Regions from separate parts of the Paenibacillus riograndensis SBR5 genome, predicted to be linked through region 2. Evidence: riboswitches for the same ligand, from Rfam matches in the RefSeq annotation. Region 2 holds a riboswitch; each other region holds the start of a gene.
What was found. Region 2 has a riboswitch for thiamine pyrophosphate ahead of PRIO_RS15095 (ABC transporter ATP-binding protein). Riboswitches for the same ligand answer to the same signal wherever they lie in the genome.
Positions count from the first base shown of each region.

Region 1: it holds a riboswitch for thiamine pyrophosphate, as region 2 does, so the genes downstream of both, thiC (phosphomethylpyrimidine synthase ThiC) here and PRIO_RS15095 (ABC transporter ATP-binding protein) in region 2, are expected to answer to the same signal.
Region 3: it holds a riboswitch for thiamine pyrophosphate, as region 2 does, so the genes downstream of both, PRIO_RS11590 (thiamine phosphate synthase) here and PRIO_RS15095 (ABC transporter ATP-binding protein) in region 2, are expected to answer to the same signal.

Region 1 covers NZ_LN831776.1:166,384-176,232, reverse strand. The annotation lists gene rapZ (RNase adapter RapZ) at 1-176, opposite strand, end outside; gene PRIO_RS00845 (ROK family glucokinase) at 223-1,173, opposite strand; gene PRIO_RS00840 (DUF438 domain-containing protein) at 1,367-2,626, opposite strand; gene PRIO_RS00835 (DUF1858 domain-containing protein) at 2,644-2,868, opposite strand; gene thiC (phosphomethylpyrimidine synthase ThiC) at 3,101-4,795, opposite strand; TPP riboswitch at 5,012-5,117, opposite strand; gene trxB (thioredoxin-disulfide reductase) at 5,192-6,145, opposite strand; gene PRIO_RS00820 (tetratricopeptide repeat protein) at 6,165-7,898, opposite strand; gene PRIO_RS00815 (ribose-phosphate diphosphokinase) at 8,170-9,114, opposite strand; gene hisJ (histidinol-phosphatase HisJ) at 9,138-9,849, opposite strand, start outside.
Region 2 covers NZ_LN831776.1:3,633,065-3,642,913, forward strand. The annotation lists gene thiE (thiamine phosphate synthase) at 1-201, opposite strand, end outside; gene thiD (bifunctional hydroxymethylpyrimidine kinase/phosphomethylpyrimidine kinase) at 201-1,031, opposite strand; gene thiM (hydroxyethylthiazole kinase) at 1,060-1,857, opposite strand; gene PRIO_RS15085 (ABC transporter substrate-binding protein) at 1,925-2,977, opposite strand; gene PRIO_RS15090 (ABC transporter permease) at 2,974-3,750, opposite strand; gene PRIO_RS15095 (ABC transporter ATP-binding protein) at 3,731-4,525, opposite strand; TPP riboswitch at 4,618-4,721, opposite strand; gene PRIO_RS15100 (TetR/AcrR family transcriptional regulator) at 4,801-5,454, opposite strand; gene PRIO_RS15105 (DHA2 family efflux MFS transporter permease subunit) at 5,650-7,170, shown strand; gene PRIO_RS15110 (amino acid ABC transporter substrate-binding protein) at 7,499-8,350, shown strand; gene PRIO_RS15115 (amino acid ABC transporter permease) at 8,407-9,075, shown strand; gene PRIO_RS15120 (amino acid ABC transporter ATP-binding protein) at 9,088-9,840, shown strand.
Region 3 covers NZ_LN831776.1:2,861,757-2,871,605, forward strand. The annotation lists gene ytvI (sporulation integral membrane protein YtvI) at 1-918, opposite strand, end outside; gene citZ (citrate synthase) at 1,308-2,420, shown strand; gene icd (NADP-dependent isocitrate dehydrogenase) at 2,562-3,857, shown strand; gene mdh (malate dehydrogenase) at 3,948-4,889, shown strand; gene PRIO_RS11580 (hypothetical protein) at 5,011-5,436, shown strand; gene PRIO_RS11585 (SDR family oxidoreductase) at 6,844-7,713, shown strand; TPP riboswitch at 7,890-7,991, shown strand; gene PRIO_RS11590 (thiamine phosphate synthase) at 8,116-8,718, shown strand; gene thiS (sulfur carrier protein ThiS) at 8,785-8,988, shown strand; gene PRIO_RS11600 (thiazole synthase) at 9,094-9,849, shown strand, end outside.

The DNA.
Region 1 (9,849 bases), 3.5 Mb from region 2:
TTCGACTGCTCTATCAGCTCGGCGAACTTGGGAATCAGCACCGGCGGCAAATTATCCACACAGAAGAATCCGAGATCCTCCAGGCTCTGCACAGCAATTGTCTTGCCTGCACCTGACATGCCCGTAATAATAATCAGGGTGGCTCCACCGGGCGGTGATTGTTCCAATTCGGTCATCGAAGCGCCCCCTCCCTATCCATAGTATATGAATAATTCCAGCTGCTTAAGAACGCAGCAAAAGACCTGCGGCACCGATAATACCCGCATCATTTCCCAGCTCGGCAGGCACGATTGTCACACCGGTCTGCAGCGGGGCCGGAGCCAGCTTGGCGAACACGCGGCGGACCTCGTCAAAGAGAATGTCTCCGGCTTTGGAGACACCGCCGCCGACGATAAACACTTCGGGATTCAGCACCGCTGCAACAGCAGCCATGGATTTGCCCAGATAGAACGCAGCACGGTTCACAATCCGCAGAGCCACTTCGTCTCCGGCCTTAGCCGCATCAAATACCTCTTTGGCTGCAATCTTCTCTACCATGGACAGCGAGGTGCGGTCGCCGCGGCTTACAGCATCATTAGCCATGCGGATAATACCCGTAGCAGAGGAAACCGTTTCCAGGCAGCCCATATTGCCGCAGCCGCATTGAATAGCTTCCAGGTCAGGCACTACAGAAATATGCCCTAGCTCGCCGGCAAGTCCTGCAAACCCTTGATACACCTTGCCGTTAATAATAATTCCGCCGCCGACACCGGTGCCCAGCGTGTAGCACACGCAGTTCTCCACACCGCGTCCCGCGCCGCTCCAGGCCTCGCCCAGCGCAGCCACATTGGCGTCATTGTCTATTTTGACTGGCTTGTTCAAACGACCTTCCAGAATGGATCGGATCGGCACATCTCTAAAACCTATGTTAGGCGCAAGGATGATAATTCCTTCACGAATATTCGTAAACCCGGCCAGGCCCGCTCCTACACCGGCAAGCTGATCCCAAGAGTACGGGGAGTCCTCCACAATCTGACGCACATACTTTTCGATATTATCGATGACGGCATCGACGCCATCCGCAGTCCCCGTAGGCCCCTCATAGGTATGCAGCAGGTTCCCTTCGGCATTGCAGATTCCAACCTTAATCGTGGTTCCACCTAAGTCAACGCCAACGTAGATACTTTCAGACATGTAACAAGCCACCTTTTTCTATGCTAAAATAGTTAATCCTACGTACCCACTATAATAGAAGGTACCCCTGCGGTCAAGGAAAGGCGGCACACCCGGCCATATAAGGCGGCTGGTATTTTTTATGCAAAAAGAAACGGCTTGGCCGTCCTCCAAAAGAGGCGGCTTCCGTTTCTCCAGACGTTTGAACTATGCGCTATTCCGACAAAATCCGTTTTTGCCCCTCCAGTGCGCGGATCGGCGCGATATTCTGGGTGAATTCAAGCGTGCCCATGTATTTTCCCGCTTCATCACGGACAGCGAAATAACGGATGTAGATAAATTTATCTTTGATGGCAATCCAGAAATCCTCAGCATCCTTGCGGCCTGCCTTGAAATCGGCCAATAGCTTTTCTACCACGTGCACGCTTTGCGGCGGATGGCAGTTCTGCACCGTGCGTCCAATGACCGCCTTGGTGCGGGCAAAAATACGCTCTTTACCATGCGAGAAGTAGCGGACTACGTCATTTTCGTCAATAAACGTCAGGTCGACCGGCAAATGGTTCAGCACTGTTTCCAGCTGATGCAGCGACAACAGACCCGTTTCGAAGCGGATAAAGCCCTGAGGAGCCACTCCTCCCTCCTGCGCTGGCGCTGCAGCGCCTTCCGGTTCCGGGGCACGCTCAGGAATCCATTCCTGCTCGGGCGCAGCCAGGCAGAAGCCAATTTCATCGCTTTCGCGGGCGATTTTGACCCATTCATCCTCAGTCAGTTTGTCGAGCGCCATCGGCAGCAGGATGTTTTCTTCCTTAAAAATCATTTCATTTACTTCCTGAATAATGTTCGCCAGCAGAGCACCAAGCTCCTCGGCTTCCCCGTTGTAAGAACTGAGCGCGGCTTTGGCCTGCTTAATCATGCTGCGGATACCGTCATCCACTCCCCACATCACCTTGGTGGGACCATAGATGCCGTATTTCTCAAGATAGGGAAACAGCAGATTCTCTTTGCGGCTGTAGTGCTTGTCGAGATCGAGCAGCAGGCTCAGATCCTCCAGCAGCTTGAACCTCATCTCTTCCGTGCCGCTTCTTAGGAATTTATCGGTATGAAGCTGGAGGCGGAAGTTCACAAGACGTTCAATCTCGCGGTTCTCCAGCTTGAAGGTGTGTACGGGATGCCCCGGCTGTTCCTCCGGTTTATTGGACCGGTGAATCTCCTGGATCGACCCTTTGAAAATGGCCGTGTGCACAGAGCACAGGCGCTGCACCTCCTCTACAGGAATCCCCTCTTCCGTCATCAGTGAATGCTCCATAGCCGAAATTTCCGCTACCGTAACATCGCCTACCGCTTCTGCAAAACGCGCCTTGACTTCCTCCACACTTTTTCCGGCATGCAGCTCCTTGATAATTTCCCTAAGCATGGCTTGGCGGCGTGTCTGCTCGGGAACATCCACTTCCCGGTTGTTAATCAGTTCGCTCATTGTACTCTCTCCTTTATTCACATAATCTCGAAGCCATGGCGTTCAAAAGCTTGCCGGACGATTTCGCGATTCATTTTCTTCATTGTGATTCCTTTGGACAGGGTCATGAACCGGCCTGCCGTCTGCAGCATGCCTGGCTTGGTGATATCGCGGAACCCCAGCTCCACCATAATATCTACGACCTCCGGATAACGGCTGACCAGCTCAAATATGGACTCATCCATGTTAAGGCCTTTGCTCATTGCGCTCTCCTCCTGCAGCTTAACCTCGGGCTAATTGATAACCTTTCTCAACACCAGCTTAGCATAGGGCACAGAGGCGGATTGTGATTGCAATCACAAATTCATAAACTTAATAACACTGACCAAATGATTGAATTGCCACGTGGATACGGAATGACATGTATATAGAAAAAAGCTGTCCCCTCCGCATGTTATAGCGTCGGAAACAGCCTCTTGGAAAGGTTGCTGCAGGTTATAGCATTCTGCTCAGCCTGGACGAATTGCGGATATCGTGCGAGATCCGCATGCTGCAAAATTTGGGGCCGCACATCGAGCAGAAATGCGCTGTTTTGGCGCCTTCCGCCGGAAGCGTCTCATCATGGTACTCCAGCGCGCGTTCCGGGTCCAGCGACAAGTGGAACTGGTCTCGCCACCGGAACTCGAACCGCGCCTTGGAGAGTGCGTTGTCCCGATCCTGCGCGCCCGGATGCCCCTTGGCCAAGTCAGCGGCATGTGCAGCGATTTTGTAAGTAATGACACCTTCGCGCACATCGTTCTTGTTCGGCAGGCCCAGATGCTCCTTCGGGGTAACGTAGCAGAGCATCGCTGTCCCGAACCAGCCGATCATTGCCGCACCGATTGCCGATGTAATATGGTCATAGCCGGGGGCAATATCCGTGGTCAGCGGACCGAGTGTGTAAAAAGGCGCTTCCCGGCAAAGCTCCAGCTGCTTATCCATATTCTCCTTGATCCTGTGCATCGGCACATGGCCTGGACCTTCCACCATCACCTGAACGTCATGCTTCCAGGCCAGCGCCGTCAGCTCCCCCAGCGTCTCCAGTTCAGCAAACTGGGCCTCATCATTGGCATCGGCGATGGAGCCCGGGCGGAGTCCGTCTCCCAGGGAAAAGGCGACATCATAAGTTTTCATAATCTCGCAAATCTCCTCAAAATGCGTATATAAAAAGTTCTCCTGATCATGGGCAAGGCACCAGGCCGCCATAATGGAACCCCCCCGTGAGACAATTCCCGTCATTCTGCCGGCCGTAAGGGGAATATAGCGCTTCAGCACCCCGGCATGAATGGTGAAGTAATCCACACCTTGCTCCGCCTGTTCAATGAGCGTGTCGCGGTACAGCTCCCAGGTCAAATCCTCAGCGATTCCTTTTACCTTCTCCAGCGCCTGGTAGATGGGCACTGTACCGATTGGAACCGGCGAGTTGCGGATAATCCATTCGCGGGTGGCATGGATTTTTGCACCGGTGGAGAGGTCCATAATCGTGTCGGCCCCCCAGCGTGTTGCCCACCTCATCTTCTCCACTTCTTCATCGATAGATGAAGATACGGCAGAATTTCCAATGTTCGCATTGATCTTGACCAGGAAATTACGCCCGATGATCATCGGCTCACTCTCGGGATGGTTGAGATTGGACGGGATAATCGCCCGGCCTGCCGCGACCTCGTCCCTTACGAATTCAGGCCGGGTGTTCTCACGGATGGCGATATACTCCATCTCCGGTGTAATGATCCCCTGCCGCGCATAGTGCAGCTGGGTGACATTGCGGCCCTCACGCGCTCTTAACGGACGCCGCTTCAAGCCGGAATAGCCTTCTTCCGGCAACCCGTCCACAGTTCTTCCGTTATCCCCGGGCTGCACGGCTCTCCCGGCGTATTCTTCTGAATCTCCGCGTTCCGCAATCCAGCATAACCGGTGCGGCGGAAGCCCCTTGCGGATATCGGTCTCTTGTCCGTCGTCCGTATAAATCCCGCTGGTATCATAGACACGCAGCGGCGCATTGTCCGAATCTCCCGCCACGCCCTCAGTCCGGCTGAGACAGATTTCACGCATCGGCACTTGAATATCCGGGCGTGAGCCCTCTACATACACCTTGCGGCTCGCGGGGAATCCTGAAAGGTTAACCTCTTCCTTCTTTACTGAATCTGACATTCTTATCTCCTCCTCTATGCCCTATGAGCAATGTGCAGATAAGATAATCACGCAGCAAGCCGAAACGGCTGCACCGTCCTTGCATAAGGAAGTTACCGTTTCAGCGAGAATTAAAAGGATAATTTATAGCGCAGAGCCTATAAATTCTTATAATTCAAAAAGCCGCTCCACCTGGAGCGGCTTTATTCAGGAACAGCCAAAGAAGGCTGCGCTAAAAAAGGTCCGACTCCACTTTCCTACGCTGGTATGATCCAGATCAGGTTCAAGGGTCCGGGAATCAGTTATCCCGTCTCAGCCTATTCAGGCTCCCCTAGTGGGTATCTTATCTAATTAAATACAATTTACATGGATTGGTATTTTGTGTCAATGAAATTTTTTGCTGACTGAGCGCCTCCGTTACTTATCCAGCGTTTCGCTCCAGTCATGCACCATCGAGCCTTCCAGATATTTCTCGGCATCCATGGCGGCCATGCAGCCGGTCCCGGCAGCCGAGATCGCCTGGCGGTAACGGGTGTCCTGCACATCGCCGCAAGCAAACACGCCCGGAATGTTGGTTTCTGTTGTACCCGGATTCACCACGATATAGCCGTTAGCATCGGTAGTGATCTGCCCGCCCAGGAAGGCCGTGTTCGGTGTATGGCCGATAGCGACAAATACGCCATCCGCTTCCACAAGCTCTTCAGCCCCCGTCTCATTGTTGCGGACCTTCAGTCCCTTCACCCCGGTATCCCCGATGGCGACTTCAAGCGGCGTGCGGTTCAGTGCCCAGGCCACCTTGCTGTTCTCCCGCACGCGGTCTTGCATGATCTTCGAAGCGCGCAGCTCCGAACGGCGGTGGACCAGGGTCACGCTGGAAGCGAACCGCGTCAGGAAGCTTGCTTCCTCCATGGCGGAGTCGCCGCCGCCAACCACTACAATCTTTTTGCCGCGGAAGAAGAACCCGTCGCAAGTAGCGCAGGTGCTGACCCCGCGTCCGACATTGTCCTGCTCTCCGGGGATGCCCAGGTACCTCGCCGAAGCCCCGGTCGAAATAATTACGGTCTCTGCTTCCAGCACACCCAAGCCATCCACGGTTATCTTGAACGGGCGCTGTGAGAAGTCCACAGCCTCCACCCAGCCATTCTTAAATTGAGCCCCAAAGCGCTCTGCCTGCTTGCGCATGTTATCCATCAGATCCGGACCCAGGATGCCGTCAGGAAAACCAGGGAAGTTCTCTACCTCTGTCGTTGTAGTCAATTGTCCTCCCGGCTGCAGGCCTTCAATAACAAGGGGGCTGAGATTGGCACGTGCCAGGTAAATCGCGGCAGTCAGTCCTGCCGGGCCTGTTCCGATTACAATGGTTTTGTACATGAGTATATCCTCCTTAGGGTCAGATATTTTCCGTAAAAGGCGGCAAAACGTCGCCTGCCGCCCCGTCCTGCGGGAACCCGCATACTTGATGAATACGCCGCGCGTACCGGCTTACCATGGAAACCGAAACGCTGTAGCACTGGGCAGCCTCACGATAGGTAAGCGGATAGCCGTGCAGCTTGGCGGTTAAATATTCCAGAGCCGCACACCAGCCGGCAGTATGCCTAAACAAGGGGACATCCGGGTAGAGACGGCTGATGAACTGCTTCCAGAGGAGCTCGGCATCCTTCTTCAGAACGGCATCATAACGCCGGTCCATCACGGCAGCTGTCTGGTCAATAACCCGCTGCCAGTCCTCTTTCCATTCCGGCAGTCCCTTATACCCTGGCACAGCCGGTTCCTGAACGGCATTCTGGATCGCGCTCTCCTCAGGCCTGCCCCCGATCAGCCGCTGCAGGCCGAGAAGCGCACTCTCCTGAAGCGGCTCCTGCCCCCCGGCTCCCTTAAGCACCTCGGACAGTTCATCGTCCCCGATCCAGCGGAGCGCCTCTGTCACCTGAAGCTTCGTACTTGCATCGCCGTAACGCAGCGCCCAGAAGAACGAAGCGCGCAGCAGCGGATTATTCCGCACCTCTTCCGAGAAGCTGTCCATGTTGTTCTTCCACTGCTTGAGCTGCTCCTGAAAAGGCAGCTGATAATTATAGCTTACCGGAGGCAGCGGCCGGCCCTCGGCCTGTGCCAGCTGTAGCTGGGACAGGAAAAACTTCGGTACTGCCGACTCAGGGTCCAGCTTCGCGGCCATCTGCCAGCAGCGTACCGCCTCGCTCACAAATCCGCTGTTGCTTGCCGCCGCCGCGCAGTAATGGTACAAGCTGGCATCACCACCGACCTCTTCATCCTTCAACAGGCGGCGGAAGTGTCCGTAGGCCGTTCTGTGCTTGCCCAGAATCCCCATCGTTGTAGCCATTTTGAATACATGCTCCTGGTGAAAAGGCACTGTGGCTTCCAGCATGCCCACCAGCCCCGCCAGCTGCTCCCGGTCGCCCGCATACTGCAGGAAAATAGCCATGTTGCATAGTGCATGGAGATTGCCCGGGTCTTGCGCAAGCACTTCGTCAAGGCATTCCTTGGCTTTGGCAAAGCGGCCCATGTAGAAATAGGCAAGAGCCAGATTGTTATGCGCCGCGAGGAAATCGGGGATGTTCTGCACAATTTCTTCAAGCAGCGTGACTGCTTGCGGAAACTTTCCTTCCTCGAGCAGGCTGCGTGCTCTGTCGTGCTCCACTACACCTTCCCGGCTGCGGATCCGGACCAGCGGAGCCGGACGGTTCAGCTCATATTGCAGCAGCTCCATCAGTTCTTCAGACTCGGCTATGAACTCTCCGTTCGCATCCTCCTGAAGATAGGTGACCAGACTGCGCTCGGCCTCTTCAAAGCTTTCCATATTTGCATAGTTATTAGCCATATAGAAGTGGCATTCCGTCATAGAGGGGTCAACTTCCTCCAAAACATGGGTCAAAATGTCGTTGGAAGCCTCATATTTGCCCATCTCGGATAATATACCCGCCATATTGCAATGATTCACCGGGTTTTCCGGTTCATATTCAACAGCTTTGCGAAAATTCTTCAATGCCTTATCATATTGAAAGCGGTCCAATGACCGTACGGCTCTTTCAAAGAAAAAATTGGCATCCAGAGTAACGGGAATCACGTTGCCATTCTCCACGTCATTCTCTGAAGTTCTCTCAATCATGGAAGCAAGGCACCTCCCTTTGTAAGCTTCCTTATCCTCACGAAAAATAGGAGAGCGGCGGTAAATCTCTGCCTTGGCTCCCATTTAAGTACCGTCGTTGCCATTTATGGTCCCGACTGTCTCCAAACAGTATACCACAGTTGACTGGGGGATTCTCAAGCTCGGAAGGAAGTCTCCAGGAGGTAAAAGCTTGAAAAACCATCCCAACCCATCCGGCATGATTGATTTACCCCGCCCGCTTCTTGTCTCTCCATAAAGAAGACGCAGGAACCTAAATTCCCGCGTCTATGAACAGCTTGTCAATGGAACCGCCTTCGATAATAATGCGTGTGGCTTCAGCCAGCATAGGCGCTACGGAGAGCACAGTGAAGCGGCTGGAATGATCATCCGGCAGCGCAATAGAATCGGTAACGACAATTTCATCTATATTAGGGTGAACCATACGGCTCAAGGCGTCTCCGGAAAAAAGACCATGGGTGGCACAAACGATGCTGTTCCTGGCCCCCCGCTCCTTCAGGCCTTCCACCACATTCACAATCGTCGTTCCCGTATCAATCAGGTCCTCGATAATGATGGGCGTCCGTCCTTCTACATCGCCAATCACATGCGTAATTACCGATTCGTTGTGAGCCGGGCGTTTCTTGATCATAATGGCAAACGGCGAATCCAGACGGCTGGCCAGCTTCTCGGCCATGGAGGCACGGCCCGCATCCGGTGACACAACCACCAGGTCGGATAAGCCCTTCACCTTCAGATATCCGCTAATCAGATCAAGTGCCGTCAAGTGATCCACCGGAATGTTGAAAAAGCCTTGAATCGCCGCCGCATGCAGATCAATCGTAATCACACGGGTGGCTCCTGCGGTCGTAAGCACATCGGCCACCATCTTGGCTGAAATCGGCTCGCGCGGCGCAGATTTCCGCTCCTGCCGGGCATAGCCGTAATAAGGCACGATAATATTAACCGTTCTCGCCGATGCGCGTTTGGCGGCATCGATCATGACCAGCAGCTCTACGAACAGCTCATTTATGGGATGGGCGAGGGATTGCACCAAAAATACGTCACAGTTCCGGATGCTCTCTTCATAATGCACATAAATCTCGCCGCTCTTGAAGCGGGTCAGCTTAATCTGGCCCAGCGGGGCACCCAGACGCTCCGCAATATCTGCGGCCAGCTTCGGATTCGACGAACCGGAAAAAATACGCAATTGATGCATAGTGCCCTCCTGGGGATCAAAATTTATAGTTCAAACGGGACCAATGTGCGGACACGCCCCTCAAACACTGCCAGCCTGCGGAACCCTGTGCGCCACAGCAGGCTGCGCGCTTCCTGCAGGCCGTCTCCCAGCTTCAAGGGATCATGGGCGTCAGAGCCAAGGGTGAGCGGGATGCCCAGCTCCAGCGCCTGCTGGAGCACATGCTCCGCGGGGAACATCTCCGCGCAGGGCTTGGTAAGCCCTGAAGCGTTGAGTTCCATCGCTATGCCGCTGCCGGCTATTGCCTTCAGCGCTTCCAGCTCCAGTGCCCGCACCTCGGCCTTGCCCTCCTGTGTCTGTGGACCGTAGCCAAACCGTTTGATAACATCCATATGTCCTATAATATCATATAATCCCGATAACGCCGACTTCCGCACCGCATCATAATACCGGCGGTAGACCTCCATCACATCCCGGCCTTCCCAGCCTCCGGTCTGGCGAAAGTCCGTGATATCCCATTCTCCGAGAAAATGCACCGACCCGATCAGATAATCCCACGGATACGGTGACAAAAGCTCGCGGATTTGCTCCTCATACCCTTCGATATAATCGGCTTCCAGCCCGACCCGCAGCTCAATTCTCCCGCGATAGCGTTCTTTCAGATTCAAACATTCTTCAACGTAACGGGGAAGCTCAGACAGCGGCATAGCCATCTCAGGATAGTAGCTCTCGGGGTCCACATGGATAAGCGGCAGG
Region 2 (9,849 bases):
CTGCTGGAGCACCTGTGCAAGCTCAATATACGCCTGCCCGGTGAAAGCTGCGCTGCCCTTTTCGCGGTACTGGAATAAAGTGATCCCGCCATCCATTGCTTCAACGAGTGTCTCCAGTGGAGGTTTCAAGCAGTTCACACTGCCCATGATGAAGTACAGCTTCAGCAGTCTGCGTACATGTTCGCTGTCCATCCGCTGCATTAGCGCTGCCCCCTTAGCCTGGTCTGGTAAGCAAAATGATTTGTCGGGCCGTTTCCGGCACCTATATTGATTCCGTCTTCAATAGCCGCCTGGATAAACGCTTTGGCAGTATGAACCGCCTCCGGGACCCGTTGGCCTTGTGCCAGTCCGGCCGTGAGGGCTGCGGAAAAGGTGCAGCCGGTTCCATGCGTGTGCCTGGTAGCAATCCGGGGACTCTGCAAATAAATGAACTTCTCACCATCATATAAAAGGTCAGTTACCAGGGCACCTTCCTCATCGTGGCCGCCCTTGAGTATCACATGTCGCGGTCCCATGGCGTGGACAAGCCTGGCTGCGGCTTCACGGTCAGCCATGTCGGAAATCTTCATCCCGGTCAGAATTTCCGCTTCAGGGATATTGGGAGTGATGGCTAAGGACAACGGCAGCAGATCGGCAATCAAAGCCTGAACGGCTTCCTGCTGAAGCAGGGGAGAACCTCCTTTGGCAACCATGACCGGATCGATTACCAGCTTAGTCCAGCCATACTGCCGGAATTTTTGGGCAACGGTGTGGATGAGCCCGCTGCTGAACAGCATGCCGGTTTTAACGGCATCGGGTGTAAGATCCGCCCCGATGGAATCAAGCTGTGCGGCAACGGCTTCCCCCTCCAGCGGATACACACTCTGGACCCCCAGGGTGTTCTGAGCGGTCACTGCGGTGAGCGCAGACATGCCGTATACACCCAGCTCCTGAAAGGTTTTGAGATCCGCCTGGATACCGGCGCCGCCTCCGCTGTCCGAGCCGGCGACAGTCAAAGCTTTGAAAACATTAGTTATAGGATGGTTAGTCATAGCAAAATCTCCTTTGGCGAAGCTGTGATCATTGTTCCAAGCGCTGTACACGTGAGCGTTCAGCGTATACTTCCGGAGTCACGAGGGCTAATTGATTCAGGAATTCGGTCTGGAAGCTGCCAACTCCCTGTTGGCGCGTCCGGTTTGCTGCAATTTCAGCGGCAACTCCATAGAAGGATAGCGCTTCGGCAGCAGCCTCCAGCCAGGCTCCGCCGCTGGCCGCGAGGAACGCGCCGACAACCGCACTCAGCAGGCAGCCGGTGCCGGTAACCCGGGTCAGAACAGGATGTCCGTTGCTGACCACATAGGTGATGCGGCCATTTGTTATGACATCTTCCTTGCCGGTGATAATGACAACACACTTCAGCTTCAGCGCGGCTTGTACAGCCAGAGCAACCACATCACCGTCACCGGCTCCGGCATCCACGCCTTTGATGCTCCAGCGCTCGCCGACGACATGGGCCACTTCAGCGACATTGCCGCGCAGCGCGGTAATCTGCATCTGGCTGACCAGCTTATGGGTAACTTCGGTGCGGTAAGCAGTGGCTCCTGCACCCACGGGGTCAAGCACGACCGGTACGTTATGGCGGTTCGCAGCCTTGCCTGCCAGCAGCATCGATTCAATGGCGTAATCATTTAATGTGCCGATATTCAGCACAACAGCACCCGACATGGCGGCGATATCTGCTACTTCTTCATGCGCGTCAGCCATAAAAGGCGAAGCCCCCAGCGCCAGCAGCCCGTTAGCGCTGAAATTCGCGACTACAATATTAGTAATGTTATGCACCAGCGGATTGTTTTCCCGCACTTTGGTTAAGAAAGACATGATGATTCCTCCTCAAAAGTAAATGGCTAATCTTAAGGCAATCCATTGTATAAAAATGCAGCACATCTCACAAATTCATAAAAGCGTCCTGCGTCGTGACCCGGCCATGCAGCAGTCCGTTCTCATTCAGCCAGGACTTAACCTTCTCCCATGAGGCTGGGTCCTGATAGCCAAACGGCTCATCCCCGGCATCCATCAAGGGAAGCAGAAGCTTCAGGCTTTTGGTTTCGATATCTTTGTCAAGGGGGGCGGTAGCATCCTCATGGGCCATCAGAAGGTCCAGCGCCTCCTGCGGGTGCTCTGCCACAAATTGCTGCCCTTTACGTGCCGCCGCCATGAACTTCCCGATGTAGCCTTCAGCATTCTGCAAGCCCAGATCGCTTGCCACCAGAACCAGCTCGTAGTAGTCGGGAACGCCGTAATCCGTAGGGTTCAGCGAAATGACCGGATGCCCTTCCTTCTCCAGAATCAGCTGCTCATGATTAATGAATCCGCCGATAATTCCGTCTACCCGCCCGGCCGAAATGGCCGGAATCAGATCAAAACCCACATCGGTCAGCCTCACTGCCGACGGATCGCCGCCATCGCTTTTGACCATTGTTTTCAGCATGGCTTCGTACAGGGGAATCGAAGAGTATCCGGCATTTTTGCCTGCCAGCTCTTTCGGGCTTTTGATCCCGCTGTCCGCCGGTACCATCAGATGGTTCAGCGGATGCCGGACGATGGCGGCGACGGACTTCACCGGAATCTGCTCCCCCCGGGCCATCAGCACCTGCGGCTGGTAGCTTAAGGCTAGATCGACTTTGCCGGCGGCTACCAGCTTCAGGGCATCATTGCTGTCCGCGGGCATCTGGATATCCACAGCCAGACCTTCATCTTCGAAATAGCCCTTCTGCTGCGCAGCGTACAGGAAGGAGTGGACGGCATTCGGATACCAGTCGAGCATAATTGTCAGCTTGTGGGGCTGGTCAACGTTCCCTGCTGAAGCCGAGCTGGCGGGAGCAGCATGGTTGTCCCCTCCACAGCCGCTTACCGCAAGGGCAAGAGATAGAAGCAGCGACAGGGAGAGCAAGGGGCGCTTTCTTTTACTAACGGGATGTTCTGAAGGAAAGATGTTCATCGATGAATGCCTCTTTTCTGCAAAATAATGTTTTCGAGCAGCTTAATACTTAGGAACAGAACGATACCGAGTGCCGATAAAAGAAACACAGCGGCGAACATCTCTGCACTTTGCAGATTGCCCGCCATCCGGCGGCTGAAATACCCGAGTCCCCGGCTGCCGCCCAGCCATTCCCCGATTGTAGCGCCAATCACACAGTAGACAATAGAGAGCTTGAGTCCCGAAAACAGCGAGGGCAATGCAGGGGGGATCTGGGTTTTCCGCAGAATCTGCCAGCGGTTCGCACCTAGTGTAAGCAGCAGCTCTTTGTACACCGCACCTCTTTTGTGCAAACCGTCATAAGTGCCGATGACAACCGGAAAAAAAGCGGTCAGAAAGACCACAGCCACCTTGCTCCACAACGTATAGCCAAACCACATAATAAAAATAGGGGAGAGCGCGATCAGCGGAATCGTCTGGCTGATAACCAGCAAGGGGTACAGCGCTTTCTCCAGTGGAGAGAACATATGCATTCCGGTACCCAGCAGCACACCGCAGCACACGGACAGCGCAAAACCCAGCAGCACCTCCTGCAGTGTAGCGGGCAAATGTTCTCCAAAGAGCAGCAGCCTCTGATCCAGCATAGCCTTCCATATGGCCGTAGGGGCCGGAAGAATGAAGGCAGGGACAAGCTTCAACCGGGCGGCGCATTCCCAGGCGGCAAGAGTCAGCAGCACCAGCAGGGCGAAGGGGCCATATTCGCGTAAAAATGTTCTAAGATATGTACGTCTCATACAGCCTCCGTTCCAAATCCGCCCGTAAAGCAACAAAATGAGGGTCATAGTTCAAGCGGTAATGTCTGGGGCGCGGAAGATCTACCGGGAATTCCTGAACACCGCCGCCAGCGCCGCCGGACATCAGATAGATCCGGTCGCTGAGCAGGAGCGCCTCCTCCAGATCGTGGGTGATGAACAGCACGGTCTGCTCCAGACTGCCCCACAGCTCCAGCAGCCAGCGGTGAAGCCCGCGTTTGGTGATGGCATCCAGTGCTCCAAAGGGCTCATCCAAAAGCATGAGCTTATGGCCGGCAGCCAGTGTCCGCAGCATAGCGGTCCGCTGGCGCATTCCGCCGGACAGCTCGTGCGGATAACGCTGCTCTGTACCTGCCAGGCCAAAACGCTCCAGCATATTGCGGATACTCCTTACAGCTTCCGTTTTGCTGCCTGTTCTGTTCAGCTCCCAGGGCAGCAGGCAGTTGTCGAGCACGGTTCTCCAGGGCAGCAAAAGATCCTGCTGGGGCATATAGGCAACCCGGCCCAAACGAGAGGAAGGATCGGCGGATATCGTTCCGGGAATATTGAGCTCACCGCCGGTCTGCTGAAGCAATCCGGCAATGATTTTAAACAGCGTGCTTTTACCGCAGCCGCTGGCACCGACCAGAGAAATGAATTCCCCTTGGCGCACATCCATTGACAGGCCGCTGAATACCGGAGTTTCTGGAGATGTGCCGAAAGAATAGGACAGATCCGTCATTGAGATCATATTCGTATGAGCTAAGCCTCCTTTCATTTGCGCGGCAACACAATAAAGACCCATCTGTCTCCGAGTGGAGACAAATGGGTCTGAAAGGTTCAGGCAGTAGACGTATAGCGGCACCGCTGATCGTTTCTGTTCCACTTCCCTCCGCTGGTATGATCCAGATCAGGTTCCAAGGGTCCGAAGCTTCACGCTTCATCTCAGTCGGCAGACTCCCCTAGTGAAATAGCAGGTCAATATTGAATTCGCAATTGCTAATTAATATAGCATATTCAGCCGTGTTGTCAAAGGATCAACGCTCAGGAAGGTCAGGCTCGCTGGATTCCAGTGACGAACAGCGCGAGGACCCCCCGGGAGATTTCCTCTTTGGTAGAGTTGTGCAGCTTCTGTTGGTAGAGGTAGAGATCAGGACTTAGTACGGCAATCAGGGCGGTAGCGGCAAATTGCGGATCAACTGCAATCAGCAAACCATCATCCGCTGCCCGCCGGAGGCGCTGGGTCATCACTTCGTTCAGACGCCGGAAAATCGGATGCTCAAACTGAGTGAGCTGTTTTTTGCCGGTGAACTCGGACTTGATCATCTGCAGCAGCTCGGCATGCTGGTCAATGAAATCAACGACCTGCTCAATACTGCTCTGCAGGTCCTCCAGTGAGTTGGAAGCTCCCGTGGTGGCTTGCAGCTCCTGTTCAAGACGGGAAAGAAAACGCTCGGAGCTGGTTGAGAGCAGGGCGGAGCAGATTTCGCCTTTATCCGTGAATCTGCGGTACAGTGAACCCTGGCCGATCCCCGCCCTCTTGGCGATACCGTACATGCTGACCGGTTCCAGGCCGTTTTCTTCAAACAGCGCCTCTGCAGCCTCAAGAATCCGCTGGATATAAGGGTCCTGATAGTCCCTGGAAGCTCCCGGATGTTCTTTTGCTGGTTTTGTAGTTGGACTTCTGTCTGGTTCATTTGAATTCATGACAGGCTCCTTTCAGATATGCAGCATCTATATTACAGAAAATATGAAAATGTAATTGACAGTGCGGACAATTGTCCGTAAACTGAAAATGCAATGACGGACAATTGTCCGTTGGCATCATTTATTATATAGAAAAAGCTGCGCAAAGGTCAATGTACACATACCGGCGCGGTTCAATTTAGGAGGAGATAGAAGATGGAGCAAGAATTGAAGTCGGATGCGGATTTTCGTCTGTTAAGCATTCTGGTTCCGCTGCTGGCGATTATTGCCGGTGTGTTCATGGTGGTGCTGGACAGCACGGCGATGAATGTAGCATTGTCCACACTGGTCAAGGATTTTCATACAGAGCTAAATACACTGCAATGGGTTGTGACCGGATATATGCTGGCTCAGGCCTCAGTGATCCCGTTGTCCGGCTGGCTGTCTGACCGCTTTGGAGCCAAAACTGTTTTTCTGACCGCAGTTATTGTATTCACCATCGGCTCCATCCTCTGTGCCACCCCTAGCCGTGCGGAATGGCTGATCGCATTCCGTGTGCTGCAGGGACTGGGGGGAGGCTGTGTGCTTCCCGTTGGGATGGCTTACGTATATAAGCTGGCTCCCAAGAGCAAGGTTGGCGTAGTTATGGGGATCATGGGTATTCCTGTGCTGTTTGCTCCTGCCATCGGCCCTGTACTGTCCGGTTGGCTCGTGGAGTATCATTCCTGGCGCTGGATTTTCCTCATTAATATTCCCATCGGTATCATCTGTCTGCTGATCGGTTCCCGGAAGCTGCCCCAATCGGTGCGCAGCCAAGTGCCTGGAATGGATAAGCTTGGGATGATTCTAGGGCCTCTGGCCTTTGCCTCCCTGTCATACGGGGTTAGCCAAGGTGCGGACAGCTGGACCTCGGACAAAACATTGATCGGGTTATCCGTGGGTATGCTGGCCTTGATCGCTTTTGTCATTGCGGAGTTTCGCTCAGAGACACCGCTGCTGGAACTGCGGATTCTGCGCTCCATCGATTTCAGCACAGGCATTCTTGTACAATGGATTGCCCAGTTCGGCTTATACGGCGCATTGTTTCTGCTTCCGCAATTTCTCCAGCAGGCCCGCGGCTTCGGAGCTTTTGATACCGGACTGACGATGCTGCCCCAAGCCATTGCATCCGGACTTATGATGCCCATTGCCGGGATTCTGTTCGACAGGATCGGTGTGCGCTGGCTGGTGGTTTGCGGCCTTAGCCTTGTCTCAGGCGCCTTGTTCCAATATTCGCATGTAGATCTTGCCACACAGGGCAAAGACCTGATCCTGCCTCTGTTTATGTGCGGTGCGGGCATGGGGATGATGGTGATGCCTATGAATACGCATCTTTTAAATAAGGCGCCTAGCCACCTGGTCAACCGGGTTACTTCTCTGACCAACTCGATGCAGCAGGTAATCAACGCTTTGGCGGTATCGACACTGGTCACTATTCTGACCTCAAGAGCGGCAGCGCGCGCGGCGGAAATGCAGGAAGCTGCAGCTGCGGCCGGGAAGAATGCGGCGAATGCTTCTCCGGATGCGTTAAAGCTAGCTGCACATACTGTACTTGTCAAAGGGTTTGATGACACTTTTCACATTATGATCTTCGTAGCACTGGGAGGTGCTGTGCTGGGTCTGCTGCTGCGGAGAGGAAGCAGGGGCGGCAAAGACAGTTCTAAGACCAAGGTGCAGCCTGAAATCATGCACGGATGATTTTCTTAAATAAGAACCCCGTTCACCGGATAGGTGTTAACGGGGTTTTTTCGAAAGATTAGAATCTATGAGTTTCGGGGGAAGTTCTTGTCCGCAGCAGCCCAGTAGACCGAGAAGGAAGCTCGTCGTGCGGATTTTGCAGGTTTTTGGGCAAACTAACACAATCCGGTGCATGAATCCGCTGGGCAGTCACCATTAAAACGTTTACATTATAATTCCGATGTATATTATCGGAAAAGTCCTTGACTCCGCTGACATGCCGGTGTTACTATTCAACTTGCCGGCAGACAGCCGGTATATACAGAGATGATGAGAGGGGTTAACTTTTATGAAAAAACTTAGTCTGACTATCCTGATGCTGCTAACGGTGGTACTGGTAGCGGCTTGCGGCAATAATACCAATAATGCGGCAGGAAACAATACAGCAGCCGAATCATCGGCCGCTCCGACTGCAGAGGCTTCAGCGCCCGCTGAACAGAACAGCCTGGAAGCGATCAAAGCAAGCGGCAAGCTGCGTATTGGAACCGAGGGCACTTATGCACCGTTTACTTTCCATGATGCCTCGGGCAAGCTTACCGGATTTGATGTGGAGATCGCTGAAGAGGTGGCTAAGCGGCTGGGAGTGAAGCCGGAATTTTTCGAAACCCAATGGGACGGCATTTTTGCCGGGATGGATGCCAAGCGCTTTGATGTCATTTTCAATGAAGTTTCGATTACGGATGAGCGTAAGGTGAAATATGATTTCTCCGATCCGTACATTGTCTCCAAGGCGGTATTGATCGTTGGTGAGAAGAATGAAGACATCAAGACCTTTGCGGATCTGAAAGGCAAAAAAGCCGGCCAGTCCCTTACCAGCAACCTGTCCGATATCGCGCGTGAGAACGGGGCAGAGATTGTGGTCACCGACGGCTTCAACCAGGCGATTGACCTGTTGACCTCCGGCCGGATTGATGCAACCGTGAATGACGGGCTGTCCTACCTGGATCTGAAGAAGCAGAAGCCGGATGTTAAAATTAAGGTTGTCGACGAAATCGCCGAGGGTTCCCAGAGCGCCGCTGTCTTCCTTAAGGGCAACGATGAGCTGGTAGCGGCAGTAAGCGAAGCATTGGCAGCTATGAAAAGTGACGGCACGTACCTGAAAATTTCCGAGAAATATTTCGGTGCTGACGTTTCCAAATAATAACGGATGGACCTGGCGGCTCCGGCCGCCCGAAGTCCGAAAAGGATGTCTGATCAATGGATGACCGTAAAATACAAATTTTCCTCGATTCCTTGCTGCCCCTGCTCAAAGCCGGGGTGGCTTTTACCATTCCGCTCGCAGTAGTCTCTTTTATTCTGGGTCTGCTGCTGGCTATTTTTACCGCACTTATCCGGCTTTCGCCCTGGACTTTGCCGAGGCTGATCGCCCGCTTCTACGTCTGGATTATCCGGGGAACGCCGTTGCTTGTACAATTGTTTATTATTTTCTTCGGGCTGCCGGCGGTGGGGATTATCCTTGATCCGTTTATAGCTGCGACCATCGGGTTCACGCTCAGTGTGGGGGCTTATTCCTCCGAGATTGTGCGGGCTGCAATTCTGTCCATACATAAGGGCCAGTGGGAAGCTGCGTTCTCCGTAGGCATGACCCGGGGCCAAGCGCTGCGGAGAGTCATTCTCCCCCAGGCAGCGCGTGTTTCGGTTCCGCCTTTGTCGAATTCTTTTATCAGCCTGGTCAAAGACACCTCGCTTGCCGCGACTATCACTTATGTGGAAATTTTCAAAACAGCCCAACAGATAACGGCGACCACCTATGAACCGCTGCTGCTCTATTGTGAAGCCGCTTTGTTCTACCTGCTGTTCTGTTCCGTGCTGTCGGTTCTGCAAAATTACCTGGAGAAGCGGCTTGACCGTTACTCGGCAAGATAAGGAGGAGCACCTATGATTGAAATCCGTGACTTGCATAAATCCTTTGGTCCCCTCCAGGTGCTGAAGGGTGTCGATCTTACCGTGGAGCACGGCAAGGTACTGGTTATTATCGGTCCTTCAGGCTCCGGCAAAACAACCCTGCTGCGCTGCTTCAATCTTCTGGAACAGCCGGACAGGGGGAGCCTGACCCTGGGCGATATGAAGCTGGAATTCACGGCGGGAGGCAAAATCCCGCAGCGTTCCGTGCTGGCCCTGCGCCAGCGGACCGGGATGGTCTTCCAGTCGTACAACCTGTTTCCGCATATGACCGCTTTGGGCAATGTGATGGAGGGCCAGGTTACCGTCCAAAAACGCACCAAGGAAGAGGCTCGCAAGCGGGCCATCGAGCTGCTTACGAAGGTTGGCCTTGCGGACAAGGCGGATGCCTATCCGCATCAATTATCCGGCGGCCAGCAGCAGCGCGTAGCCATAGCGCGGGCAATGGCCGTGGAGCCGGAGGTGCTGCTGTTCGACGAGCCTACCTCGGCGCTTGATCCCGAGCTGGTAGGCGAGGTGCTCAAGGTAATCAAGCAGCTTGCGGCTGAAGGCATGACGATGGTCATCGTCACCCATGAGATGAAATTCGCTGCGGATGTGGCGGATCAGATCATTTTGATGGATGGCGGTGTAATTCTGGAGCAGGGCAGACCGGAACAGGTGCTGGAGCATACAACCCATCCGCGCGCACTGCAGTTCCTGAACCGGCTTAGCGGTGAGGAAATTTAATCTGGCCAG
Region 3 (9,849 bases), 770 kb from region 2:
AATCTGGCGGGTGATGAGAATCACGGCGTAGAGCACCGACAGCCCGATGCCGAGCGCCAGATTGCCGGTCATGTAAGAGTAGATTGCCCAGGGCAGCAGCACAATTCCTACGCCGAGGTAAGGCACCAGATCAACCAGACCGATCGTCAGTCCGATGGCAAAGGCGGAGTTCACGCCAAGCAGCAGCAGCCCGGCGATGACAATAATGGCCGTGATTGAAATCAGCACCAGCTGCGCCCGCAGGTAACCAAACAGCGCGTTGCGCAGATCGTGCCAAATCTCTGACACGGGTCTGCGCAGCGGCACAGGCACCAGTGCTCTCAGCTTGGCGTTGTGCCGCTCCCAGCCCGTGCTGAGGAAGAAGGCGGATAACATGATGACGATCAGAATGGAGCCCATGCTGGGCAGTGCGGAGATCAGCTTAAGGACCATGTTGAAAAAGCCGGTGATGAGCTCGGTCACAGCCTGGCCTACCGTCTCCGTGGTTCTGCTGATATTGCTGTCGATTGTGGCGTGATAGTCCGGGTTATCGTGATAAAACTGGTTGATTTGATTAATAATATTTTGAATGCTGGCATTCCGGCTGATGGACAGCAGCAGCTCCCGCCACTGGTCGGTGTGCAGGTCGAATGTCTGAAGCAGCCCGATCAATTCTTTGACAAGACGGGTGATCAGCGCGGTCAGCACCAGTGCGGTACCCCCGACATAAAAAAGCAGTGAAAGCGACACGGCCAGCCAGCGCGGAAGCTTGAAGCCTCTCAGAATCAGCACCAGCGGATGCATCAGATAGGCGAGCAGGTAGGCAAGCAGCAGAGGATACACGAGCGGCAGCAGTACATAGACCCCCAGCAGCAGCAATGCGGCGGCCAGTACGACCCAGAGGCCGCGCAGCACTCTTTTTAATACCAGCGTATCCATGCTTCATCCCTCCTGATCCGGCTCTCCGGGCATAATAACGGCTCGTCTAATATATATTCAGAGATTGGTTTTTGAGACTACCCGGAAACATTTATCCCGCTCATAGGGGGCCAGCCCTAAACTGAAAGCGCAAACATGAAACAGGGAAAACGGAAGTTTTTTTCTATCTGTCCGATAAAATCATTTGATCTTGTTCAAAGCTTCCACGTTGTTCACATAACCGTCAAAATCCGTTATGATAAATAAAGGCTATACGCGAAAAGTTCGTTGCAATCTCTGCAGGAGGCCAGAACGTTTAGTTATTAAAGATTGGGATATATCAAAATGTAAATGTTTTCATTAGCGTAAAAACAGCTTTTATACCCTTGTTGGCAAAGGAGAGAGATACTATGACAGCTACCAAAGGATTGGAAGGCATTGTTGCCACTACCTCCTCGATCAGTTCGATTGTAGACGGCGTACTCACTTACCGCGGTTATGATATTGATGATCTTGCGGAGCACGCCACCTTCGAAGAGACCGCTTATTTGCTGTGGTTCGGCAATCTGCCGACAACTCCCGAGCTGCAGGCGCTGCAGCGTGATCTCAGCGCTTTTGCTCCGATCCCTGAACAGGTGATTGCACAAATGAAGCTGTATCCCAAAGAGGCCAACACTATGGCTGCACTGCGCTCGGCTGTATCGAGCCTTGCCCTGTACGATGAAGCTGCGGACGATATGAGCCGTGAGGCCAATGAGATCAAGGCCGTGAAGCTGCAGGCGCAGATTCCGACAGTGGTGGCTGCGCTGGCCCGCATCCGCAAGGGACTGGAGCCTGTGGCTCCCAAAGAAGGCTTGTCGCTTGCTGAGAATTTTCTCTATATGCTCTGGGGCAAACAGCCGGATATCGTATCCGTCAAAGCACTCGATGCTGCGCTGGTGCTGCATGCCGACCATGAGCTGAACGCCTCTACGTTTGCCGGACGGGTAACAGTAGCGACCCTGTCGGACATTTATTCGGGTGTCACTTCGGCTATCGGTGCCCTGAAGGGGCCGCTGCACGGCGGTGCGAACGAGGCGGTGATGAAGATGCTGGAGGAAATCGGCACTCTGGATGCAGTGGAGCCGTATATCCAAGGCAAGCTGGAGCGCCGTGAGAAGATTATGGGCTTTGGCCACCGTGTCTACAAAAATGGCGATCCGCGCGCCAAGCACCTGATGAAAATGTCCCACGAGCTGGGATTAATGAAGAATGACACTGCGCTCTACGATATGTCGGTCAAAGTCGAGGAGCTGATTACTTCAAAGAAAGGCCTCAAGCCTAACGTGGACTTTTATTCGGCCTCGGTCTATACGCAGCTTGGCATTGAGCGGGAGCTGTTCACGCCGATTTTTGCCATCAGCCGTACCTCCGGATGGACTGCACATATTCTGGAGCAGTATGAGGACAACCGCATCATCCGCCCGCGTGCGGAATACACAGGCATGTCCGAACAAAAGTACGTTCCGGTGGACGAGAGATAAGGCGGCCCCTTGCGGGCCGCTGCACCCCTTTAGTAGAATGAAATATAAACCAAACTAAAGTCTATGCTTCCAAGGCAGCGTTGTGCGAAGACGAAACAAGGGAGCATAGGCTCACAAAACTTTTAGGAGGACTACCCACTAATGTTGAAACTGGAAAAATACGATCTGCCGACAGAAGGCGAACAAATTACAATCGAAGACGGCAAGCTGCTCGTTCCGGATCATCCGATCATCCCGTTCATCGAGGGTGACGGTACAGGCCGCGACATTTGGAAAGCCTCCAAACGGGTACTGGATGCTGCAGTAGCCAAAGCCTACGGCGGCAAGAAGCAGATTGCCTGGTACGAAGTATTTGCCGGTGAGAAAGCCTTCAATACATATGGTGAATGGCTGCCGAACGATACGCTGGAAGCAATCCGTGAGTATATTGTAGCTATCAAGGGGCCGCTGACTACGCCAATCGGCGGCGGTATCCGTTCCCTGAACGTGGCGCTGCGCCAGGAGCTGGATCTGTATGTCTGCCTGCGTCCGGTACGCTATTTCGATGGTGTGCCTTCTCCGGTGAAGCATCCCGAGCTGGTGGACATGGTGATTTTCCGTGAAAATACAGAGGACATCTATGCCGGCATCGAGTACAAGGAAGGCTCCGCAGAAGTGAAAAAGGTTATCGAATTCCTGCAGAACGAGCTGGGCGTGAACAAAATCCGTTTCCCGGAAACTTCCGGGATCGGCATCAAGCCGGTATCCTCGGAAGGCTCGAAGCGCCTGGTGCGCTCTGCGGTGGAATATGCAATCAAGCATGGCCGCAAGAGTGTGACGCTGGTGCACAAGGGCAACATCATGAAGTTCACTGAAGGCGCATTTAAGAACTGGGGTTATGAAGTGGCGGAGCAGGAATTCGGCGACAAGGTCTTCACCTGGAACCAGTATGATGCCATCAAGGAGAAGAGCGGCGAGGCGGCTGCAAATGCTGCCCAGAAGGAAGCGGAAGCATCCGGCAAAATCATCATCAAGGATGCGATTGCGGATATCGCCCTCCAGCAGGTGTTGACCCGTCCAACCGATTTTGATGTGATCGCCACGCTCAACCTGAACGGGGACTATCTGTCCGACGCGCTTGCTGCACAAATCGGCGGGATCGGCATTGCGCCTGGAGCGAATATTAACTATGTTACAGGACACGCTATTTTTGAGGCTACACACGGCACTGCACCGAAATATGCCGACAAAGACGTAGTCAATCCGGGTTCGGTGATCCTGTCCGGCGTAATGCTGCTTGAGCATCTGGGCTGGCAGGAAGCGGCAGACCTGATCTACAAAGGCATGAGCACGGCCATCAACAATAAGACTGTTACTTATGATTTCGCCCGCCAGATGGAAGGCGCAACAGAGCTGAAATGCTCGGCCTTTGCTGACGAAATCATCAGTCATCTATAAGACCAACCATCCTCAGCTTATGCTGCGAAGTCAGTTTGCCGAAGCTGTGTCAAGGCTGGATATGCTCACTAAACTCTTAGGAGGATAAACGTGGCTATCAAACGTAATAAAATTACAGTCGTAGGCGCCGGTTTTACCGGCTCCACCACGGCGTTAATGCTTGCCCAAAAGGAGCTTGGCGATGTGGTGCTTCTGGATATTCCCCAGCTGGAGAACCCGACCAAAGGCAAGGTGCTGGATATGCTGGAGGCCGGTCCGGTACTGAAGTTTGATGCCCGGATTACGGGTACCTCCAGCTACGAAGATGCGGCGGATTCGGATATTGTCATCATCACCGCGGGGATTGCGCGCAAGCCGGGAATGAGCCGCGATGATCTGGTCAACACGAATGCGGGCATTGTAAAATCGGTGTGCGAGAATGTGAAGCGTGTGGCGCCTGAATCCATTGTCATCATCCTGAGCAATCCGGTAGATGCCATGACTTACGTGGCCTTCAAAACGCTGGGCTTTCCCAAAAACCGGGTCATCGGCCAATCCGGAGTGCTGGACACCGCGCGTTACTGTACTTTTATCGCCGAGGAGCTTAACGTTTCGGTGGAGGATGTGCGCGGCTTTGTTCTGGGCGGCCATGGGGACGACATGGTTCCGCTGGTGCGGTATTCCAGTGTCGGCGGCATTCCCATCGAAACACTGATTCCGGCAGAGCGGATTGCGGAGATTGTGCAGCGTACGCGGGTAGGCGGCGGTGAGATTGTCAGCCTCCTTGGCAACGGCAGTGCTTACTATGCCCCTGCAGCATCTCTCGTGCAGATGACCGAAGCGGTTCTGAAGGATAAGAAGCGGATACTTCCTGTCATCGCCCTCCTCGAAGGAGAATACGGGTACGACGGTCTGTTCATGGGCATCCCGGCTCTGCTGGGTGCTGAAGGGATTGAAAAGATCTTCGAGCTGGAGCTGACAGCGGAAGAAAAGGCGGCTCTCGATAAGTCTGCAGATTCAGTACGTTCAGTAACTTCAGTGGTTACTATCTAGGTCCATACGGACGCAAGCCCTCATTTCCATTCAAGAAATGAGGGCTTTCTTTTCATAAGCTATGTGGTTGGGTATAATAAGAATGTAACTTATATCACAGCGAAAAATGAGGAGGCTAATCATGGATCGGATTTTCTTTTTCTTACATATGATCGGGACCTTGGCGCTCGGCTTCTATCTGGTGCTGCCGTTTATTCTGAGCGGTACGGCCAAGCTCTCTGCTTCAGCCAAAGAGGGAACGTTAAGCGCTATCGGCGGATTTAACCGGTTCGCCCAGTATGGTCTGGTCATCCAACTGCTGACAGGGGGCTATATGATATCACAAGGGGATTATACCGTAGCCTGGATGGTTGTGGTTGTAGTTCTCCTGCTGGCGATGTTCGCACTGGGCGGCATCATGGGCAAGCCGCTGCGTCTGGCAGCTGCCGGAATGCGTGAGAACCGCGATGTATCCGGCCATACCGCGAAGCTGCGCACCCTGAGCCTGCTGCTGATGGTTGTGCTGATCGTGATGATGTTTTTTATGGTGTACAGACATATCATCTAAGTTGAAATCTCGTAAAATGGCTCTGGCGGCTGCGGCTGCGGGGGCCTTTTTTTGTTGTATAGGAAATTATACAGTGTAAAAAAATGTGGATATATCTTGGCGGCCTCACAGAATATAAGCGATTGCAGAAGGGTGGGGCTCCATCCGCTGACTGAAGCGGACAGAGGAGCCCTTATTTTGCCCAAAATCTTGCTTTTTCAGCGGATACGGACAGAGGAGCCGTTATATCGTTCGATGGAGCCTGGAATAAAGGGGAAAGGGACAAATAAGGGTACCTCAGTCCGTAGTCCTGCGGAATAAACGAATCTTCTTTCAATAACGGCTTTCCTGTCCGTAACGGCAGAGGATAGATCCCGAAGGAATTGGGCGATTCGTCTTCAGCATGCCCCCGTTGATTTGGGAGCGGTGGGGAATCCCTGTGGCCGGGAAGCCCCGTGTTGTTATTCACCCGCCAGGGTGATTTTGTTCAAATATAAGAATTTATATGTTTCACGCTATAAATTATCCTTCTATTTCTCGCTGAAACGGGTACCGTCCTAATAAGGACGGCGTAGCCGTTTCTACTTGTTGTTTAGGAAATTATGATTTTTTAAGTCGTGGATAAGGTGTGTATAAAACTGGGGATAAGTAGGGGGGCAGCAAACTCACCCATAAACGGGTGGAAATCAGCCGAATTCGATTACCTTTTTCCAACTAACATTGGCCAAGAAGTAGATGAACAGTGCTAGTTGGAAAAAGGGAACTTATTTCTCTTGGAAATCCACAATTGTGAGATTGAAGTGGAAAAAGGGAGCTTAATTGGGCCGAATTTCCTTAGAAAGGGCGAAATGTGCTAAATTAGTTACCCTTTTTCCACTTAACCTGCGGGAGAACAGGGTAATCGGGCAAATTAGTTGCCCTTTTTCCACTTGGAATTGACGGAGGACACATAAAGGGTTTCCCTAAGGTGTTAACCCTTGAAAATCCTGCACGGAATACAACAAAGTGTGATTTAAACAGGCCGAATGGGCTAACATCTTGTACGTTATACAACAATCTGTGTCCTAAGTACGCTAAACGGACAAAAATCTTGTGAATTGTACAACAATATGAGCGCGGCTTCACCAAATGGACGAAAATCCTGCATGATATACAACAAATGCGGGTTTCGTAACCTTCAGGACCCTTATTTACCCGCCAAGGTGATTTTGTATATATGTACACGCTCTAATCCTTCTATTTCTCGCTCAAACGGGTACCATCCTTGTAAGGACGGCGAAGCCGTTTTGTTCTGGAAATTGTTTGGATCACCTGGAAGTGTGGTAAGTAACATAACGTAAAGCGATTGTATAATTGATGACGCAGAAGCCATCCTAATACGATGTGGTTACTTCCCAAAAAAGTTGCACAGCGAAAGGAGAATGGATCATGCCAGACAACAAGCAATCCACAAAAACTTTGCCACCTCAGGTGCAGGACCGGCAGCCCGGAATTGAGAGCGAGATGAAGCCGCGCCCGGAATTTGAAACCTCAAGCTATAAAGCGGCAGGCAAGCTGCTGGGCAAGGCGGCGCTCATTACGGGAGGCGACAGCGGCATTGGGCGCGCGGTTGCCGTTCATTTTGCCAAAGAAGGTGCGGATGTGGTCATTTCCTATCTGAATGAGCATGCCGATGCCGAAGAAACGAAACGCCAGGTCGAGCAGGAGGGCCGGAAGTGTATTCTGGTAGCCGGTGACATCGGGGTAGAAGCGTTCTGCCAGGATCTGATCAACAAAACAGTGGAAGGCCTGGGCAAACTCGACATTCTGATCAACAACGCCGCCGAGCAGCATCCGCAGGACAAGATTGAGGATATCACCTCGGAGCAGCTGGAGCGGACGTTCCGCACCAATATTTTTTCCATGTTCTATTTGACCAAAGCCGCCATGCCGCATTTGAAGAAAGGGTCTACGATCATCAACACGACATCGATCACAGCCTACCGGGGCAGCCCGCAGCTGCTGGACTATTCGTCGACCAAAGGCGCAATTCTCAGCTTCACCCGCTCGCTGTCGATGAATCTGGCGGAAAAAGGCATCCGTGTCAATGCCGTAGCTCCGGGCCCGATCTGGACACCGCTGATTCCATCTACGTTTGATGCCAAAAAGGTCAGCGAGTTCGGCGGCACACAGCCGATGAAACGTCCGGGACAGCCGGAAGAGCTGGCTCCAGCCTATGTCTACCTGGCTTCGGAGGATTCATCCTATGTCAGCGGGCAGGTAATGCATGTCAATGGCGGGGAAATTGTCAACGGCTAAGAGCCGATGTGTAAACCAGGCTTGCTTAAAAATACAGCAGCAAAAAGAGCGTGCCCTCGCGGCCCGCTCTTTTTGCTGCACATGCCAAGTGCCAGGGAAGCAGTTTTTCGGCAAAAGGGATAGCTTTTCCGAGGAATTATATGTTAATATGAACCACGTCAGCAACTGAATATTGGAATTGTCCCTAGGGGTGCCGCAAGGCTGAGACGAACGTTCCGTTCGGACCCTTTGAACCTGATCTGGTTAAAACCAGCGTAGGAAAGCGGAGAATGAATGAACTGCAGCGGGGTTGTATCCATATACGCCCGTATTCCTGTACAAATTTATGACTGCCTCCTATCGGGGGCGGTTTTTTTGTGTGTCCGGCCTGCTCCAAGAATATAGCGAAAAGAAGGTGAAGCTGTGGCGGAGATTCATTTGATCTCGGACGGGAAGCTGGAGCCGGGAAGGTTCATTAATCTAGCAGCGGCTGTATATCCGCTCGTGGACTACATCCACCTCCGGGAAAAGCACCGGCCCGCCCTGGAGCTGCTGGACATGGCGAAGCAGCTGCTGCTTGCGGGGGTTCCCGCTTCCAGCCTGGTCATCAATGACCGGCTGGATGTTGCGCTGGCCGCCGGTGCAGGCGCTGTTCAACTGGCCTGGAACAGCCTGCCGCCGGCCTCGGCCCGCGCCGCCGCTCCCGGCCTGCGGCTGGGAAGGTCGGTGCATTCCGCGGCGGAAGCTGCGGAAGCGGGCCGGCATGGGGCCGACTACGGCCTGTTCGGCCATGTTTTTCCTACCGCCTGCAAACCCGGTCAGCAGGAGCGCGGTTTGGGGCTGCTGGCGGAAGCGGTGCGCCGCAGCCGTATGCCGCTGATTGCCATCGGCGGCATAGAGCCGGGCAATGCCGCTCAGGTGATCCGGCAGGGCGCAGCCGGGATTGCGGTCATGTCCGGCATTTGCAGTACGGAAGACCCTGTGGCCGCCGCGCGTGCTTACCGGTTGGCGGTCCGGGAGGCTTGAAGCGGGAGTCAGTCTCATCCGGTTCGGGCCGCTCTGGATGTCATAACGCAAAGGAGGTGAGAAGGCATGAATCTGATCATCAATGGCAAAGCCCTGGAGATAGCGGAAGACTGCCGGACGGTAGCGGATCTGCTCAGCCGGCCCGAATGGAGCGGACGGCTTGTGATCGTGGAGCGCAATGGGGAAATTGTGAACAGGGAGCATTACGCCGGGACATCGTTCAGCGAAGGGGACCGGCTGGAGCTGGTGCATTTTGTAGGCGGGGGCTGAAGCGGGTTTTCGGGTGCGGGCTAATGGGAATGTTTCAGTCCCGTGGAGCTCTTCATTCAGCAAACCCGGCAGTTATTATCCTATTCCATACCAGGAGGCGAGTTTATGTTAGATCCATTAGTGATTGGCGGCATCACATTATCAAGCCGGCTGTTCATCGGCACCGGCAAATACAGCCGGAATACGCTGATTCCCGAGGTGGTTGCGTCTTCAGGCTCACAGGTGATCACGGTTGCCCTTCGCCGCGTAGATCCCGAGAGCCGCGACAATATTGTCAGCCATATTCCTCCCCATATGACCCTGCTGCCTAACACGTCAGGGGCGCGCACCGCCGGGGAAGCGGTGCGGATCGCCCGGCTGGCCAGAGCCGCAGGCCTTGGCAACTGGGTCAAGATCGAGGTCATTAACGATCAGAAATATCTTTTGCCGGATAATCTGGAGACCATCCGGGCTACGGAGATACTGGCCGCCGAAGGTTTTGTGGTGCTGCCGTATATGAGCCCGGACCTCTCCGCTGCAATTCGGATGAAAGAGGCTGGAGCAGCCGCAATTATGCCGCTCGGCTCACCTATCGGCTCGAACCGCGGCCTGCGGACCAAAGAGCTGCTCCGCATTCTCATCTCGGAGGTGGATCTTCCGGTTATTGTTGACGCCGGTATCGGCCGTCCGTCCGAAGCGGCGGAAGCGATGGAGCTGGGGGCCGCCGCTGTGCTGCTCAATACGGCTATCGCTACCGCCCGTGATCCGCTGCTGATGGCTGAAGCCTTCCGTGAAGCAGTGTCTTCGGGCCGCAAGGCCTATTTGGCTGGACTCGGTCCGGTGGAAGAGAATGCGGTCGCCTCTTCGCCTTTGACCGGATTT